4 regions of the Mesorhizobium sp. M0771 genome follow, and region 1 is predicted to be linked to each of the others. Evidence: riboswitches for the same ligand, from Rfam matches in the RefSeq annotation. Region 1 holds a riboswitch; each other region holds the start of a gene.
The links. A riboswitch is a leader RNA that binds a small molecule or an ion and turns the genes downstream of it on or off. The one in region 1 is predicted to bind cobalamin.

Region 1 (4,196 bases):
CCACAGTCCGGGTTTACCCACAGTTGGCCGTCGGACAGTCGCTCGCGTGCAAGCATGATTAGGTCCGAAATCTCGCCGACCTCCGGGACACGTGGTGAGTGAATGTCATAGACGCCGGGACCGATTTCGTTCGGATATTTGGTGCTCGTGAAGGCGTCCAGCAGTTGCATGTTCGAGCGCGACGTCTCAATCGAAATGACATCGGCATCCATTTCAGCAATTGCGTCGATGATCTCGTTGAACTCCGAATAGCACATGTGGGTATGGATTTGAGTCGCGTCCTTTACACCCGTTGAAACGATCCGGAAGCATTCGACAGCCCATTCGAGATAGACATTCCAGTCGGACTGGCGCAGTGGCAATCCTTCGCGAAACGCGGCCTCATCGATCTGGATCATCCTTGCGCCGGACCTTTCGAGATCCGTGACTTCGTCGCGGATGGCGAGCGCGATCTGGCGGCAGGCTTCGGAGCGGGGTACGTCGTCGCGAACAAAGGACCAGTTGAGAATGGTGACTGGGCCCGTGAGCATTCCCTTCACGGGCTTTTCCGTAAGCGACTGGGCGAATTGCCACCAGCGCACCGTCATCGGATTGCGCCTCGATACGTCCCCGAAGATGATGGGGGGACGCACGTAGCGCGACCCATAGCTTTGTACCCAGGCATGCTGGGTGAAGGCGAAGCCGGACAGCTGCTCGCCGAAATGCTGTACCATGTCGTTTCGTTCGAACTCACCGTGCACCAGCACGTCCAGCCCGATCTCTTCCTGCCAACGAATTGCTGACTCGATCTCCTTCTTCAGGAAAATCTCGTAGTCGACATAACTGAGCTGGCCCTTCGCATGAGCGGACCGCGCGCGGCGTACCTGCGGCGTCTGCGGGAAGGACCCGATTGTCGTCGTCGGGAACGGCGGCAGCCCGAGCGTGCCGGCCTGGACTCTGGAGCGCTCGCCAAAAGCGCTCTCTCGTCGTTTCATGCTATGGTCAATGCTGGCGATCCGCCCCTCAACAAGCGGATCATGGATCTTCGTGGACGTCAAGCGAGTGGCGGCAGCCTCGGCAGTCGCTTTCAACGCGCCTGCCACCGCATCCCTGCCTTGGGACAGGGCCCGGGCCAGCAAGACCAGCTCGTCGGTCTTCTGGGCCGCGAAGGCGAGCCACGACCTGATGTCGGCCTCGAGTTCCGTCTCCATGCGCAGGTCAATCGGCACATGCAGCATCGAGCAAGAAGGCGCGATTTCGACGCGGTCCAAGGGCCAGCCGGCGACGATCGGTTTGATGCGGTCGAGAATGGCGGGCAGGTTCGCACGCCAGACGTTGCGGCCATCGATCAAGCCAAGCGAGAGCACCAGATCCTTCGGAGCGAGCCGACCCACCGTTTCCAGCTGCTCGGGAGCGCGCACGAGATCAATATGCAGCCCGGCCAGGGGCAGAGAAACCGCGGTTTCGAGATTGTCTCCCAGCGACCCGAAATACGTAGCCAGCATGATCTTCAGCTCGGGCGCGGCTTTCGACAGCTGGCCATAGGCGAATTCGAACGCAGCTTGTTCGTTCGGGTTCAGATCGAGGACAAGCGCTGGCTCATCGATCTGCACCCAGTCGGCTCCCGACAGCTTCAGCCTCTGCAGGACTTGCTCGTAAACGGGCAGCAGCCGCGGTAGGAGCGCGATGGGACCGAACCCTTCGGCAGGCGATTTCGCCAGCTTGAGGAAGGTGATGGGTCCAAGGATGACTGGGCGTGTGTGAATGCCGAGAGCTTTAGCCTCGAGGAAGTAATCGACCGGCTTCGATGACGAGAGGGCGAACGTCTGATCATCATCGAGTTCCGGCACAATGTAGTGGTAGTTGGTGTCAAACCACTTGGTCATTTCCATCGCGGTTACACCAGGTCCATGAGCCTCCTCCTGGTGACCAGCGTGTCTACAATCCTCGGTCTGAGCCGGGTTGCCGCGCGCCATTGCGAAGTAGATGTCAAGTGGGACCTCGCCGCTATTCCAGCCGTAACGGGATGGAACGGCGCCGACCATGGCTGCGGTGTCGAGCACATGGTCGTAAAGCGAGAAGTCGTTCGACGGGATTTTCGATACGCCGCGATCGCGCTGCTCCTCCCAGCTAGCGGCACGGAGCGCCTTCGCCATCGTGAGAAGATCACTAGCGGACGATGTTCCGGACCAGTAGCTTTCAAGCGCGAATTTCAGTTCTCGCCGACGACCGAATCGCGGCACGCCGAGCGTTGCTACCGGAATTCGCTGAGAGACAGTCATGTCATACCCCGTTGATTGGGGCGTCGGTGACAAGGAAGACGCTAGCAGGCCGGCACCAACGCCGGGTTGCAGCGGCCACCGAGACACCCCGCCCGTGGACGTAATTCGCCGTGGCAGGTCTCCTGGCTCGCGGGGTCACTACCCGTCTTCCCGAGGGTATTCGCCTCGGTGACATGAGTGGGGTTGACTCGCCGCTAACAGTTGCGGGGGCAGCGCCGGCATCGCACCGGCTTCCCTCTTAGCTTCGCTGCGGCAGCGCCGCACGCGAAGAACCACGACACGCAGACAATCACAACAATCCGCTCTCTTGTCAATGACGCATAACGAAATGTTTATGTCGTTATGCGATCGCGCTTTTACGCTTGTCTAACATTGTGAAATATTCAGTCGCCCATTGGCGGCGCTGCTGCGCTGCCACCATTGTCCAACTAATGGATTCCTGTCGGGCTGCGACATCCCTCGCAGGGTCGCCCATGAAGGATTTCGGACAAGACTTCAAGCGCGTGACAACGTCGTTAGAATGCAGAAGATCGCAGCGAGCTTTGACACAGTTCCGCCACTGCGATGATCGCGTCAGTAGGGCGGCTGGTTAGTTGCCGCGCATCTACAGCAACCCAGCCCGTTCCGCCTCGCGGCGCAAATTCTGCCTTGGCCTTGGGCCGATCTGCTGGATCACCAGGCCGGCCGCCAGCGAGCCAAGGTCGCCGCAATCCTTCAGGCTGCGCCCGCTCGTATAGCCATAGAGGAAACCGGCGGCGTAGAGGTCGCCGGCGCCGGTGGTGTCGACCAGCTCGCGGATCGTAGTCGCCTGAATGGTGACGGTCTCGTCGCCGCGCACGATCACCGAGCCTTTTTCCGAGCGGGTGACGGCGGCAATCTTGCAGTCCTTGCGGATCGCCGCCAGCGCCTCGTCGAAGGATTTGGTCTGGTAGAGCGACTTGATCTCGTGGCTGTTGGCAAAGACGATGTCGACGGTGCCCGAGCGCATCAACTCGAGGAACTCGTCGCGGTAGCGGTCGACGCAGAACGAATCCGACAACGTCATCGACACTTCGCGTCGGGCCGCGTGTGCGAGCTTCGCCGTCTGCCGGATCGCCTCCTTGGCGCGCGGCGGATCCCACAGATAGCCCTCGAAATAGGTGACCTTGGCGCCCGACGCCTTGTCGGCCTCGACGTCTTCCGGCCCGAGTTCGATGCAGGCGCCGAGATAGGTGTTCATCGAACGCTCGCCGTCGGGGGTGACGAAGATCATCGAGCGCGCCGTCGGCGGCTGTCCCTCGAGCGGCCTGGTGTCGAAGGCAACGCCCTGGGCATGGATGTCGTGGGCGTAGATTTCGCCGAGCGGGTCGTTCGACACCTTGCCGAAGAAGGCGGCGCGGCCGCCGAAGCTGGCGACGCCGGCCGCCGTATTGCCCGCGCTGCCGCCGGAGGCCTCGATCGCCGGGCCCATGCGGCTGTAGAGCAGCTCGGCGCGCCTGGTGTCGATGAGGTTCATCGCACCCTTGATGATGCCGTTGGTCTCGAGGAATTCCTCGTCGCACTGGGCGATGATGTCGACAATGGCATTGCCGATGCAAAGCACGTCATAATCGGGCATCAATGTCTCCGCCAAAAAACCCGAGCCGCTTCTCGCCACGCCTGCCAGGCGTGGGTCTGCCCGGTGGGAATGGGCTTTTCCAATCCGTTCGCCGGTCTCACGGGGCGGCGAGTCCTGCCTCGCGACGCAATTCGTCTGCCCTGTCTGTCTTCTCCCAGGTGAAATCAGGCTCTTCACGGCCGAAATGGCCATAGGTCGCTGTATTGCGGTATATAGGGCGTAAGAGATCAAGCATCTTGATAATGCCTTTCGGTCTGAGATCGAACAACTCTGGAATGAGGCGCTCGATCCTGCTCTCCTCAACCCTGGCTGTCCCGAACGTGTTGACCATGACGGAA
Region 2 (4,196 bases), on a different contig from region 1:
ATTGTCGATGTCGGTCTCGGCGAGCGCCTCGGGCGCGAACAGCCATTCGGCGGTGAGTTCGGTCTGTTCGGGACCGAGCGGCATCAGTCGCACCGTCCTGACATAATCGACATGGCCGACGATGAACATCGAGGGCAGGCTGGTGGCATAGGTCTGTCCGGCCGCACGCTCGGCTGGCGTCAGGCCCGGTAAGACCGGGCCATGGGCATGTCCGTCGCGCGACCAGGTCTCGGCGCCGGCGCGCAGGCCACCCGAAAACTCCGGCGCGTCATTGTCGGCATGGCGGACCCAGTCGGGGTCGTCGTGCCGGCTCATCAGGCCGCGGCCGTATATCGGCACCAGCCGAGACAGGTCCTTGTGGACGCCCGGGCAATGCAGGCACTCGTTGAAGTTCTCCCAGAAGATCTTCCAGTTGCAGTTCATCACCTTGCGCAGGACATGCCCTGATACCAGCGGTTCCAGCGGCCAGTTGGCGAGGTCGCCGGATGCGGGATCGAAGGAGGTCCCGGCGGAGCCGGCCGCAGCCTGCTGAAGGTTCACAAAGACAAAGCCGCGCCACACCGACAGCGCCACCCGGTAGAGCGGATGATCTGCCTTGTCGAAACCATCTGGCAGCGATTTCGAGGGAACGCGCACGAGATCGCCGCGCAGCGAGTAGGACCAGGCATGGTAAGGGCAAGTGATGAGCCGCGCTTTCAGCCGGCCCTCGCTTTCCTGGCAAAGCTGCGAGCCGCGATGCCGGCAGGTGTTGTGGAAGGCGCGCAACTCGCCGGTCTCGTCCCGCAGAATGACGATTTCCTGCGTGCCGACGCGGAATGTCCTGAACGCCAGCGGCTGGGCGAGGTCGGCCTCGCGGCAGACGAGCAGCCAGCTTTTGTGCCAGATGGCGTCGAGATCGCGCTGGTAAGCCTCGCTATCCCAATAGGCCGACGACGGTAGCGTCGGTTCGGCCCGGCTCAGGCCGTTATAGGGGTCGCGCTCGCTCGGGCTGGGATGCATGGCTGGCTTCCTATGAAGCGTCAGCCGACACCCCGGCAAATCGTTTGTCAATCAGAGTGCCGCATTGCCGGTTGCAGGCGCGGCGCATAATCATGTCGTGGACATGGGACATTCGGAAATTGGGGGGATTCGGAAAGTGGCCGCACGACAGATGTCGCTTACGCCGGAGCTGGTCGCGCGCTGCTGGCGCGAGATCAGGGACCCCGGGCCGGATCCGGACGCGATGCATCTCGATGAAGCCGACTATGACGCGCTGCTGGATGAATTGCAGGTCGAACTCCCGGACAGCGAACCGCTATGGCTGTTCGGCTATGGATCGCTGATCTGGAAACCGGAAATAGATTATGTCGAGGACCGCGTTGCCTTGGCGCGCGGCTGGCATCGGTCCTTTTGCATGAACATGACGCGCTGGCGCGGCACCAAGGACAGCCCCGGCTTGATGATGGCGCTGGACCGTGGCGGACAATGCAAGGGCGTCGCCTTCCGGCTGACCGACAGTAACCGGCGCGGGCAGTTGGGCCGGCTTTTCCGGCGCGAAATCACGCTGAAGCCGACAAGCTACCGGCCGCGCATGCTGAAGCTTGCAAGCGAGGCCGGACCGCTCAGGGCATTGGCCTTCGTCATCAACCGCAACGGCCTGACCTATTCCGGCCCGCTCGACGAGGGCAAGGTCGTCGAAAGGCTGGCCACGTCCTGCGGGCACTGGGGGTCGGGCGCCGACTATCTCTACAACACGGTGAAAAACCTTGAAGAGCGCGGCATTCACGATCGCCATCTGTGGCGGCTGCAGCGGCTGGTTGCCGAACGGATCACCGCGTTGAACCCGTAACGCCGCATGGCGCATTCGCGCTGTTGGCCGGCGGAATTTGGTTTGCCGGATGCGGCCGTTTCAGCCTATAGTCATGCATGTCGTCGGTTCCGTTAGGGACCAAGAGGGAATGCGGTGAGGGCTGACTTGTTGCCCAATGCCGTGGCTGCCCCCGCAACTGTGTGCGGTAGTCCTCTCCAAGCCACTGGGGATTTTTTCTTCGGGAAGGTGGGGAAGGGCGCTGATCCGCGAGCCAGGAGACCTGCCGGCGACAGGGAACTGACTTCGATGCCCTCGGGTGGAGGGCGAAAGGACAAGATATGAATTCCGCTTCCGTCTCCCTCGGCGCTTCCGTCTCCTCGCAGTCGCGCTTCATGCAGCTCGTGCTTAGCGCGTTTCTGGGGATTTTCGTCGTCGGCGTTGTCGGTTTCTCGCACATCGATGCGGTCCACAATGCGGCGCACGACTATCGCCATTCGATGGCGTTTCCCTGCCACTGACGAGGATCTGACATCATGAACCTGTTTCGCAACGTCGTGTTCATCGCGGCGATCGCAGGGCTCGTGGCCGGTGTCGCTCTCGCCTGCATGCAGGCCTACGCCACCGTGCCGCTGATCCTCAAGGCGGAGGTCTACGAAAAGGCTGGTGGCGGCCACGAGCATCAGCATGCCGCGGTGCCCGCCGCCAACGCTACGGACACCAATGCCATGAGCACCGCCGCGCCGGCGGAAAATGCGGTGAGCAGCGCAACACCGGCTGAAGCAGCCGCGCCGGCGGAGGACGAAGGCTGGGCGCCGGCCGACGGCTTCGAGCGCTTCGCCTTCAGTGTCGTCGCCAATATCGTCACCGGCATCGGCTTCGCGCTGGTCCTGGTGGCGGTTTCCGAGTTCGCCGGTGGCATCGGCAGCTGGCGCCAGGGCGTGTTCTGGGGTCTGGCCGGCTTTGCCGTTTTCACGCTGGCGCCGGGACTCGGCCTGCCGCCGGAACTGCCGGCAATGCCGGCGGCCGATCTCATGCAGCGCCAGATCTGGTGGTGGGCAACGGTGATGGCAACGGCGATCGGTCTTGCCCTTATCACCTTCCGCACGTCGGCGCCCCTGACCGTGCTCGCCGTCGTCCTGATCGTCGCCCCGCATATTGTCGGCGCGCCGCAGCCTGACAGTTTTGTAACGCCGATCCCGGAGGGCCTGCATCATCAGTTCGTGGTGGCGGTGACGCTGACCAATCTGGTGTTCTGGGTGGTGCTCGGCGCGGTTGTCGGCATAGTGCGCGCGCGCTTCACCGGCACCGCGACCAGCCTGCGCGACACCTTTGCCTGATCGCAGTTTGACCTTCATCATCGGCGGTGCGCGCTCCGGCAAGAGCGTGCATGCCGAAAGTTTGGCGACGGCGTTGCCGCCGCCATGGGCTTATATCGCCACCGCGCAAGCCTATGACGGCGAAATGCGCGAGCGCATCGCGCAGCACCGCTCGCGCCGCGGCGAGGGATGGGCGACCATCGATGCCCCGCTTGATCTTGCAGGTGCGATCGAGGCATTGCCGGACAACCAGCCGGTGCTTGTCGACTGCCTGACGCTGTGGCTGACCAATCATATGCTGGCCGATCATGATCTGGAGGGGGAGTGCCGGCGGCTGGCCGATGTGCTTTCGCGGCCGCGCGGACCGTGGTTCGTGGTCTCCAACGAAGTCGGACAAGGCATTGTGCCCGACAATGCGCTGGCACGCCGGTTCCGCGATGCCGCCGGCCGGCTCAACCAGCAGATCGCGGTCGTAGCTGATATGGTGCTTCTGATGGTGGCGGGGCTGCCGCTCAAGGTGAAATGAGATGACCGATATCGACACAAAAGACGAAGAGCGCCATCGCGCCAAGATGGCCAAGCGCAAGGCGGTGCAGGACGCCGAGGTCGCGGAAAAGACGGTCGAGAAGGGGCTGCTGATCGTCAACACCGGACCCGGCAAGGGCAAGACCACGGCTGCCTTCGGGCTGGCGCTGCGCATGCTCGGCTATGGCAAGCGCGTCGGAATGGTCCAGTTCATCAAGGGCAAATGGCACACCGGCGAGAAGGATGCCTTCGCGGCGTTCGGCGACCGTGTCGTCTGGCACACGATGGGCGAGGGTTTCACCTGGGAGACGCAGGATCTGAAGCGCGACATTGCGGCGGCCGAAGCCGCCTGGGCCAAGGCGCTGGAGCTGATCGCCGACCCCTCTGTCAGCCTTGTCGTCCTCGATGAGCTCAACATTGCGCTGCGCTACGACTATCTCGATCTCGACAAGGTGGTCGCGGCGCTGAAGGCGCGGCGCGAAGGCCTGCATGTCGTCGTCACCGGCCGCAATGCCAAGCCGGCGCTGGTCGAGGCGGCCGACCTCGTCACCGAGATGGGCGTGACC
Region 3 (4,196 bases), on a different contig from region 1:
CATGCGCCCTGAAGGGATGCGCCGGCTTCACGGTCTGCCAAGCCCTTCCTAAGTGCGTCTAAATCACTTGGCCGTTGGTTGGCAAGACAAAGACCCGCGAATACAACGCCTGCGTCGGCGACCGTTGCGGCGAAGTCGACCGGCTCAAGCCTCGATTTCGAGCGCCGACAATGGTTTCGAGCAGCAGGCAAGGATAAAACCGTCATCGATCTCGTGGTCGAGGATGCCGCCATTGTGGCTCATCTCGACTTCGCCGGAGACCTTCTTCACCTTGCAGGTGCCGCACAGGCCGAACTCGCAGGCGGCGGGAATCCGCACGCCCGAGCTGCGCGCGGTCTGCAGCACGGTCTGGCCGGCGACGCAGCCGGCGTCGACCTCCGAAAGCGAGAAGCGGATCGGCGTCACGGCTTCGACAGGTACAGCGATGCCGTCCTCGACCGGGGAGGCAAACGGCGCCGGAATTTCCTCCACCACAGGCGCGGCAAAGCTCTCCTGATGGTATTTCGTCATGTCGAAGCCGGCGGCATCCAGCATGCCGCGCACGGCGCGCATGAACGGATCGGGGCCGCAGCAGAAGATTTCGCGCTCGCGGAAGTCCGGAGCCAGCAAGGGCAGCCGGATCGCATCGATGCGGCCCATATGGCCGTACCAGCCTTCGCGGCTGGAACGTTCCTCGATCATGAAGCCGAGCGACAGGCCGGGCATATGGCCGCCGAGCAGTTCGAGTTCCTTGCGGAAGATGATCTCTTCGGCACGCCGCGCGCAGTTGACGAAACCGACATCGGTCCATGGCGCGCAGTCGTTCAGCCAGCGCAGCATCGACATCATCGGCGTCACGCCGGAGCCGGCGGAAATGAACAGGTATTTGGCCGCCGGGTGGCTGTGCAACGAGAAGTCGCCGGCCGGTCCGTAGGCCTTGACATGCGAACCGGGCACCAGATGGTCGAACATCCAGCGCGTGCCGATGCTGCCGGCCTGCGCCTTGATCGTCACCGCGATCGAAAACGGCCGCGATGGCGACGACGACAGCGTGTAGGTGCGCATCAGCGGCCCGTCCGGTGTCGGCAGTTCCAGCGTCAGGAACTGGCCCGGCTTGTAGCGGAACCAGGTCTGGTTGTCGGAGCGGAAGGTGAAGGTCTTGACGTCGGGCGCCTCGTCGCTGACGCCGATCACTTCCAGCACCTGCAGCCTATCGTTCCACGGCGCCATCTGGTCAAGATGGCGATAGAGCCCAAGATCCGTCATCGCATTCATCCTCTGGTCCCTCTTCGCCTGCTCCAGCTCACGCGACGCTGCGTAGCGCCGGCCGGCCGCCTTCGGCAAGGCGCGGGCCGATGAAGGCCGCGTACCATTCGACGAACTGGATCACGCCGCCCTCGTGCAGCTCCGAATAGGGGCCGGGCTCATAGGCCGGAGACAGGATGCCAAAGGCGTTTTCCTCGACGATGCGGCGGTCCTGGTCGTTGGTCTCGGTCCAGACATGGGTGAGCTCCTCAAGGTTGTAGTCGACCCCCTCGACCGCATCCTTGTGCACCAGCCACTTGGTCGTCACCGCGGTTTCGGTGGCGCTGATCGGCAGCACCCGGAAGGTGACCGCATGGTCGATCAGTATGTGGTTCCAGGTCGTCGGATAGTGGTAGTGCATCAAGGTGCCGATGCGGTCGGCGGCAACAGTGTCGGACAGGTTCTTCGTCACCGCGCGCTTTCCGGACATCGTGTAGCTGACGGCATCGCGCAGCAGCGGCGCGCGGGTGGCGCGGTATTGCCCGGCCGGATCGATGCGGAACTTGCTCGGCAGGCCCGCCGCCTCGCATTTCGCCCAGTGCGCCAGCATCTCCGGATCGCTGTCGGCGCCCTGCACGCCGGTCACCGTCGGCGCTTCGGGGAATGTCTTGCACAGCTCTGGATGATTGCCGGCGCAGTGATAGCATTCGCGGTTGTTTTCCCAGACCAGCTTCCAGTTGCCCTTCTCGATGATGGTGCTCTCGAAGGCGACCTTGGCTTCATTCAGCCGGTGCGGCTTGAGGTAGGGCTCTATCATGGCGCGCATCGGGGCAAAGTCGGCAGGTTCTTTTGCCAGGCAGATGAAGATGTAGCCGCCGACGCTCTCGCAGGCGACGGGCTTCAGGCCGAACTGGCTCTTGTCGAAACCGTCGGCCATCTGGCGGGCAAACAGCAGCCGGCCGTCAAGCTCGTAGGTCCACTGGTGATAGGGGCAGACAAGCTTTGCCGCCATGCCCTTCTCAGTGTTGCAGACACGGCTGCCGCGATGGCGGCAGGAATTGTGAAAGGCGTTGATGTTGCCCTTCTGGTCGCGGACCAGCACCACCGGATAATCGCCGATCTGCACGGTGATATAGCTGCCGGGCTTCGGCAGTTCGCAATCATGGCCGATGAACAGCCAGTCGCGATACCAGATAAGCTCCATGTCGAGCTTGAAATAGTCCGGGTCGGTGTAGAAGGGCTGTTCCAGCGAAAAGCCTTGCTTGCGGCCGTTCAGGAGCCTCAGCATGTCGTTGCGCGTATCCATAGTTCTGTCCTCGTGGTTTAAGGACTGAACTTGGTGGTGATGGAGGAAGGATCGGACGCAGGCCGGCGCGGCGCCGGACATGCACTATCCACCTCTTGACCGCCCACCGCGATCAGTCGAGTCTATGCATCTCGGGCTGGTTTCCGGGCTCTGGAGTTGTCCTTGCGGACCATCGCGACACCTTCCCAGGCTGCTGCCCAGTGGTCTCCCGTTGCGACTTCAACTCCACCACCGTTGCGGGGGCAGCGCCGGATTCTGACCGGCTTCCCAATTCTCCGCTGCGTCGTCACGAAGCGGCACCTGAGATGCGATCATCTAATCACGGCAGCGATCGCGACGTCGGCATGAAAGCGACATCATATCCATGCGGCGCGACACGCGCGGCATACGCCCCGCCGACCACCGAAGGGCTGAGATCCTGTCTTGCGGCGCTATCATCGCCGTTTCGAATCGCTGCGGATCCAGTTCCGATCGGGGGCAAAAAGGGCTCAACGGTATCGAAAAGTTACTATTAGCAATCTCTAATCGAACCGAACGGTTCGTTTCTGTTGACAATGCGTGCAGGACGGTGTGAACGACGGCCCGGAAACCGACACCGGAGCGAACCACTCGGTTCGACATAAGCAACTGAAAACAATGCGATAAATGACCATAGAGGAACTTCCTGGCACAATTTCAAGGTGCAGGACCGTGGTCCACACGGAACAACTTCGTGATTGGAAACCAGCCTATGGCTTTCCCACATCGGGGCTGTCCGAACGACGCGAATTCCTCCCAAGACACGCCGCTAGACGGCCAGACAAACTGGAGTACTAAAAATGAAAAAGATCATCCTCACTGCCGCAGCCGTTTTGGCGATCACCGGCAGCGCCTTCGCCGGTAGCGACAATTACGGTTCCAATGGTGCGAACCAGCCAGCCGTCTCGGTCGACAGCTCGTATACGGCTTCCATTCAGAAGCCGGCGCACGCTGACAAGCAGCCTGTCGTTCAGGGCGCCGACCGCGACCTCTACGGCAATCGCTGATCCCGACCAAAGAAGGGCGGCTAACCCGTCGCTCTCGGGATCCCAAAAAATTCAGGAGTATTGAAATGAAAAAGATCATCCTTGCTGCCGCCGCCGTTTTGGCCATCTCCGGCAGCGCTTTCGCCGGCAGCGACAACTACGGTTCGAACGGCGCCAACCAGCCTGCGATTACGTCGACCGATAGTGGCCATACGGCTTCGGTTGAGAAGTCGGCTCCAGCCGAGCAGGCGCCTGCCCACGGTGCCGACCGTAACCTTTTCGGCCGCTAAAAGCCGGTTTCCAGCACGTGGCGGGCTTATCCGCTGCAGCTGGCGGCATCAGAAAAATTCAGGAGACTAAAATGAAGAAGATCGTTCTTGCCACCGCAGCCGTTCTGGCTATTTCGAGCGCTGCCTTTGCCGGCAGCGACAATTATGGCTCCAATGGCGCCAACCAGCCGGCCGCTGCCGTCGACACCACCCGCACTTCGTCGACCGGCACCAACTCGGCGGTCTACAAGCTGCTGAACTCGTCGAACGACCAACAGAAGTTCGTTCCTCAGAGCAGCGACAGGGATCGGTTCGGCAACAACTAACAGCCGAAGCTTAAAAAAAGAGCGGCGGGCCTGGCCCGCCGCTCTTTTTTCATGCCTGTACGACGCA
Region 4 (4,196 bases), on a different contig from region 1:
GCTGGCGGAGTGCATCAAAGAGGGCATCGATTGGCGCGACATCGGCGGCCAGCAGCATCGAGCGGTAGAATAGGATGGGGATGATGGGAAGGTTGATGTTGTCTGCGCCGAGTTCCCGCCCACCCCCCTCTGTCCTGCCGGACATCTCCCCCGCAAGGGGGGAGATTGCGCTGTCATCGACGCTTTCGCCAATCGGGGATGTTGCAGAGGAATCTATTATCGACTGGGCAGAAAAAGTGCCGAGGTCCGCGCCGGCTGATCTCCCCCCTTGCGGGGGAGATGTCCGGCAGGACAGAGGGGGGTGTGAAGGAACGCCGACATCGGCCAAATCCAACTTGCCTACGACGCCGCGGCCTGGCTCGTAGTAGCCAGCTTTCGGCACGCTGACCGGCTCTGCAACCGCCGCATCCGACCCAGCCAACCCCGCCAGCCGCTGCACCAGCGCCGTCATATTCTCCGGGCCACCCTCGCGGAAATAACCAAGCAGGCCGTCCAGATCCTCGCGCGGCAGCGTCGAGGCTTCGATCAGCCTGAGATCCTCGTCGTGGCTCTCGCCCGGCAGCAGCGCCAGCTTGATGCCGTTCGCACGGGCAGTCGCGGCAAGCTGGTCGCAGCCATAGCGCCACCAGTCGTAGCCGCCGAGGATGCGCACCAAAATCACCTTGGCGTGGCGGGCGACGCTGTCGATCCAGAGGTCCACGGACATGGGATGGCGCAGGTCGCGCAGCGCCGCCAACCGCATCGACGGCAGGCGGACGGCATCGGCCTTCCAGGCCGCAGCGAGGCCGGCGAGGTCGCTGTCGGTGAAGGACAGCGCCACGATATCCGCCGGCGTCTGCCGGAGATCAACCGGTTCGGCGAGATCGTCGAGCGAGGCGGAGGTCGTGGTGAGTATGTGCATCGCGGCTTAGCGCGTTTCACCGTTTCACGGAAACGGCGAACCGCTCTATCTCCTTGTTTTTACGCAATTCCTGTGGGAAAACCGTTTCACACTTTTCCTGGAATGGCTCCTGAGATCAGCCGGCGAGTATACGCTCGATCGCCGGGCGGTTCAGCCCCTTCAGGCCAATGACGACAAGACGGGAGCGGCGGTCGTCCTCAGCCGCCCAGGCGCGGTCATAGTAATGATTGACGCGCGAGCCGACGGCCTGCAGCAAAAGCCGCATCGGCTTGCCGCCGACATCGACGAAGCCTTTCACGCGCAGCACATTCTCTTCCTCGGCCACCGTAGCGACGCGCCTGGCCAGTTCGTCCGGATTGGCGATCGAGGGGATGTCGACGATGAAGGTGTCGAAATCGTCATGCTCGTGGTCGAAGGCGCCGTCATGGTGCGACTTGCGGTTCTCGATGTCGTCTTCGACGGCGAGACCGAGGCCAAGCAGCACCGACGGGTCGACCTTGCCATGCGCGGTCGGCACGATTTTTACCGCGCGGGCGGAATGCTCATTGATGATGGTGTTGGCGCGGGCCGAACCGGCTGAATCCATCAAATCGCTCTTCGACAGGATGATCAAATCGGCGCAGGCGATCTGGTCTTCGAAGACTTCTTCGACCGGATCGTCGTGGTCGAGCGTCTCGTCCTGAGCGCGCTGTGCCTGCAGGGCGTCCATATCGTTGGCAACGCGGCCCTCGGCCAGCGCCGGGCCGTCTACCACGGCAATGACGCCATCGACGGTCACCCGGCTCTTCACGCTTGGCCACTGGAACGCCTGGACCAGCGGCTTGGGCAGAGCCAGGCCCGAGGTCTCGATCAGGATGTGGTCAACCTTAGGTGTCAGCGCGAGGATCTTGTCGAGGGCGGGCACGAAATCGTCGGCGACCGTGCAGCAGATGCAGCCATTGGCCAGTTCGAGGATGTTTTCCTCGGGGCAGGTGTCGATGCCGCAGCCTTTCAGGATTTCCCCGTCGATGCCGATGTCACCGAACTCGTTGACGATGATGGCAATGCGCTTGCCACCGGCGTTTTCCAGGAGATGGCGGACCAGCGTCGTCTTGCCGGCGCCGAGGAAGCCGGTGACGACGGTGCAGGGAACACGGGAGAGATTGCCGGCCGGATTTGGAGCGTTCATGGTCAGTCCTTCAGCATGTCGAGGGGTGGGATGCGGGCAACGAGGCCGCGCTTGAGGCTATCGGGCCGGCCGCGCCACGGGATGAGGCCGTCGGTCGAAGTCGCGAAGAGCTTTGCGCCGGTGACGAGGTCGGCGCCGCTGGTTGGGGCCAGATCGCCGAAGACATAGCTCCAGCAGCCATCACGCAGGATCGCGGCGCTGAGGCGGCGCTTGCAATTGCCGAGACATTCGGCGGTGCGGACCCGGATATCGCCGGCAGCGGCGCGGCGTGTGTCCTCAGCCAGCAATTCGCCGGCGCGCGGATGGGCGTCGGAACCGGTCTCATCGCGGCAGGAGGCGCAGACGATGACGGTCACGCCGGTCAGGGCGTCGTTGTCCCCGGACGCAATGTCCGCTGTGCCAGCCGAAAAACTGCTGTTCTGGTCCAAAAACCGTGCTCCTTGCCCGGAAACCCGCCAGGCGATCGGATACTTTGTCTCAGACGGCAGGTCTCCTGGCTCGCGGGTCATCGCCTTGGTTAGCCGCCTTCCCGGTGTTACCCAGTGGCTTTCGGCCTTGGCTCTTCGCTTACAGTTGCGGGGACAGCCGCGGATTTGGGATTTTCGTCCCGCACCGCATTCCCTCTTGGCCCTTGCCGTTGCGGGCAGGGGACCGTCTGCAGCGGATTTAGGCTTTTGCGGGCGGCGGTGTCAACGCACGGCTACGACATGGCGATGTCGGCAGGGGCTGTCATGTCCCGGTTCCGGCAGTGCCAGGATGACCTGTCGGATAGCTTGATAGCCATCGCCATAGTCCCAGTCATGACCGACAGCCAGATTCTGTCCCTCATGCCAAACCGCGTTGTCCAGAAGGACTTCGGCACTAATCAGCGTGCCCTTCAAGCCTGCCAGAAAGGTCCGGACAAAATGGCTTCCGGGGGGTACCGAAGCTGTGAACAGCTTTTCCAGCTTGGCACAGAATGCTGGATAGCCTGGTGTCAGCGAGCATAGCTCGGTTGTGGCCTGGGAAATGACCGGGCCGCTATAGATTTTCCAGCGGGCATCTTTTCGCCAGATCTTCCAACTGGCGCTGCTTCGCTGCCAAAGCTCTATTTCGGCCTGCATGTTCTCGCAGACGTGATCGGCCAGTCCCTCAATGGCCACATGGAAAACACCACGGAGAAACTTTTCAAACGCCTGGTTCAGTTCCTGTTCGCGCGTGTCGCCGAAGCCAGCAAAGGATTCAATGACCGGCTGAACATCAAGCAGCGGAGAAAAAATGTAGATTTCCAGGACCAGCCGGTCAGAACTCGTCTCGAACACCTCCGCCTCAAACCGAAGCTGCTTCGATTGGAGCATGACGTCCCTATCTCTGCGGACTGCATCTATTCCATGCGCAATGAGGGCGCCATGGATCATGTCGAGCACTTTGTCCGATGCCATTGCACAACCTACGAGGCTTATTGAGGCGTCTATGACAGACGCTGCAAGGGTTGGCCATCTCTCTCGCTAGCCAATGCCGGCCCCAAATCGCCGGCGGGCGTCACTTCGATGCGCTCAAGTCCAAGCCAGCCCTGCATCTGCTTTAGTTCCTCGAAAAGCTGTGCGGTGGTCTCAGGCGGTGCGCCTGCTTCGGCATAGGCGGCGTGGACGCGTAAGACACTCGCAGGCCGGTCGGCCTTGAGGTCGACGCGGGCGACGATCTTGTCGCCGAGCAGGAAAGGCAGCACGTAATAGCCATATTGCCGCTTGTCGGCCGGGGTGTAGATCTCGATGCGGTAGCGGAAATCGAAGAGACGCTCGGTGCGCGCTCGCTCGAAGACCACCGGATCGAAGGGCGCCAGCAAGGCGCGGGCCTCGGTCTTTCGCGGCAGGCGGGCGTCCTTATAGAGGTAAGCCGGCTTGTCCCAGCCTTCGACGCGTACCGGCAGCAACTCGCCCAGTTCGACCAGTTCCTCCAACCGGCCCTTCATGTCGGCCGGCGACAGGCGGAAATAGTCGCGCAAATCGCCTGATGTGGCGATGCCGTGGGCGCGGGCAGAAATGCGCAGCAATTCGCGGTGCGCGTCCTCGGCGGCCGGCACCGGCAGATCGAGGATCGCCTGCGGCAGCACGCGCTCGGGCAGGTCATAGAAGCGTTCGAAGCCAC

Region 2: linked by a shared signal. The riboswitch ahead of NKI05_RS03925 (CbtB domain-containing protein) and the one ahead of metE (5-methyltetrahydropteroyltriglutamate--homocysteine S-methyltransferase) in region 1 are both predicted to bind cobalamin.
Region 3: linked by a shared signal. The riboswitch ahead of NKI05_RS20415 (aromatic ring-hydroxylating oxygenase subunit alpha) and the one ahead of metE (5-methyltetrahydropteroyltriglutamate--homocysteine S-methyltransferase) in region 1 are both predicted to bind cobalamin.
Region 4: linked by a shared signal. The riboswitch ahead of NKI05_RS03690 (DUF1636 family protein) and the one ahead of metE (5-methyltetrahydropteroyltriglutamate--homocysteine S-methyltransferase) in region 1 are both predicted to bind cobalamin.

What each region holds. Positions count from the first base shown of each region.
Region 1 covers NZ_JAMYPC010000025.1:33,788-37,983, forward strand. The annotation lists gene metE (5-methyltetrahydropteroyltriglutamate--homocysteine S-methyltransferase) at 1-2,261, opposite strand, end outside; cobalamin riboswitch at 2,357-2,553, opposite strand; gene NKI05_RS28060 (adenosine kinase) at 2,866-3,858, opposite strand; gene metK (methionine adenosyltransferase) at 3,956-4,196, opposite strand, start outside.
Region 2 covers NZ_JAMYPC010000002.1:78,476-82,671, forward strand. The annotation lists gene NKI05_RS03915 (aromatic ring-hydroxylating oxygenase subunit alpha) at 1-999, opposite strand, end outside; gene NKI05_RS03920 (gamma-glutamylcyclotransferase) at 1,136-1,828, shown strand; cobalamin riboswitch at 1,896-2,091, shown strand; gene NKI05_RS03925 (CbtB domain-containing protein) at 2,128-2,307, shown strand; gene NKI05_RS03930 (CbtA family protein) at 2,323-3,126, shown strand; gene cobU (bifunctional adenosylcobinamide kinase/adenosylcobinamide-phosphate guanylyltransferase) at 3,119-3,631, shown strand; gene cobO (cob(I)yrinic acid a,c-diamide adenosyltransferase) at 3,633-4,196, shown strand, end outside.
Region 3 covers NZ_JAMYPC010000013.1:168,164-172,359, forward strand. The annotation lists gene NKI05_RS20410 (FAD-binding oxidoreductase) at 145-1,245, opposite strand; gene NKI05_RS20415 (aromatic ring-hydroxylating oxygenase subunit alpha) at 1,283-2,530, opposite strand; cobalamin riboswitch at 2,648-2,849, opposite strand; gene NKI05_RS20420 (DUF680 domain-containing protein) at 3,349-3,555, shown strand; gene NKI05_RS20425 (DUF680 domain-containing protein) at 3,621-3,824, shown strand; gene NKI05_RS20430 (DUF680 domain-containing protein) at 3,896-4,129, shown strand.
Region 4 covers NZ_JAMYPC010000002.1:31,906-36,101, forward strand. The annotation lists gene cobN (cobaltochelatase subunit CobN) at 1-901, opposite strand, end outside; gene cobW (cobalamin biosynthesis protein CobW) at 1,017-2,069, opposite strand; gene NKI05_RS03690 (DUF1636 family protein) at 2,072-2,497, opposite strand; cobalamin riboswitch at 2,536-2,740, opposite strand; gene NKI05_RS03695 (DUF6348 family protein) at 2,759-3,490, opposite strand; gene NKI05_RS03700 (winged helix-turn-helix domain-containing protein) at 3,520-4,196, opposite strand, start outside.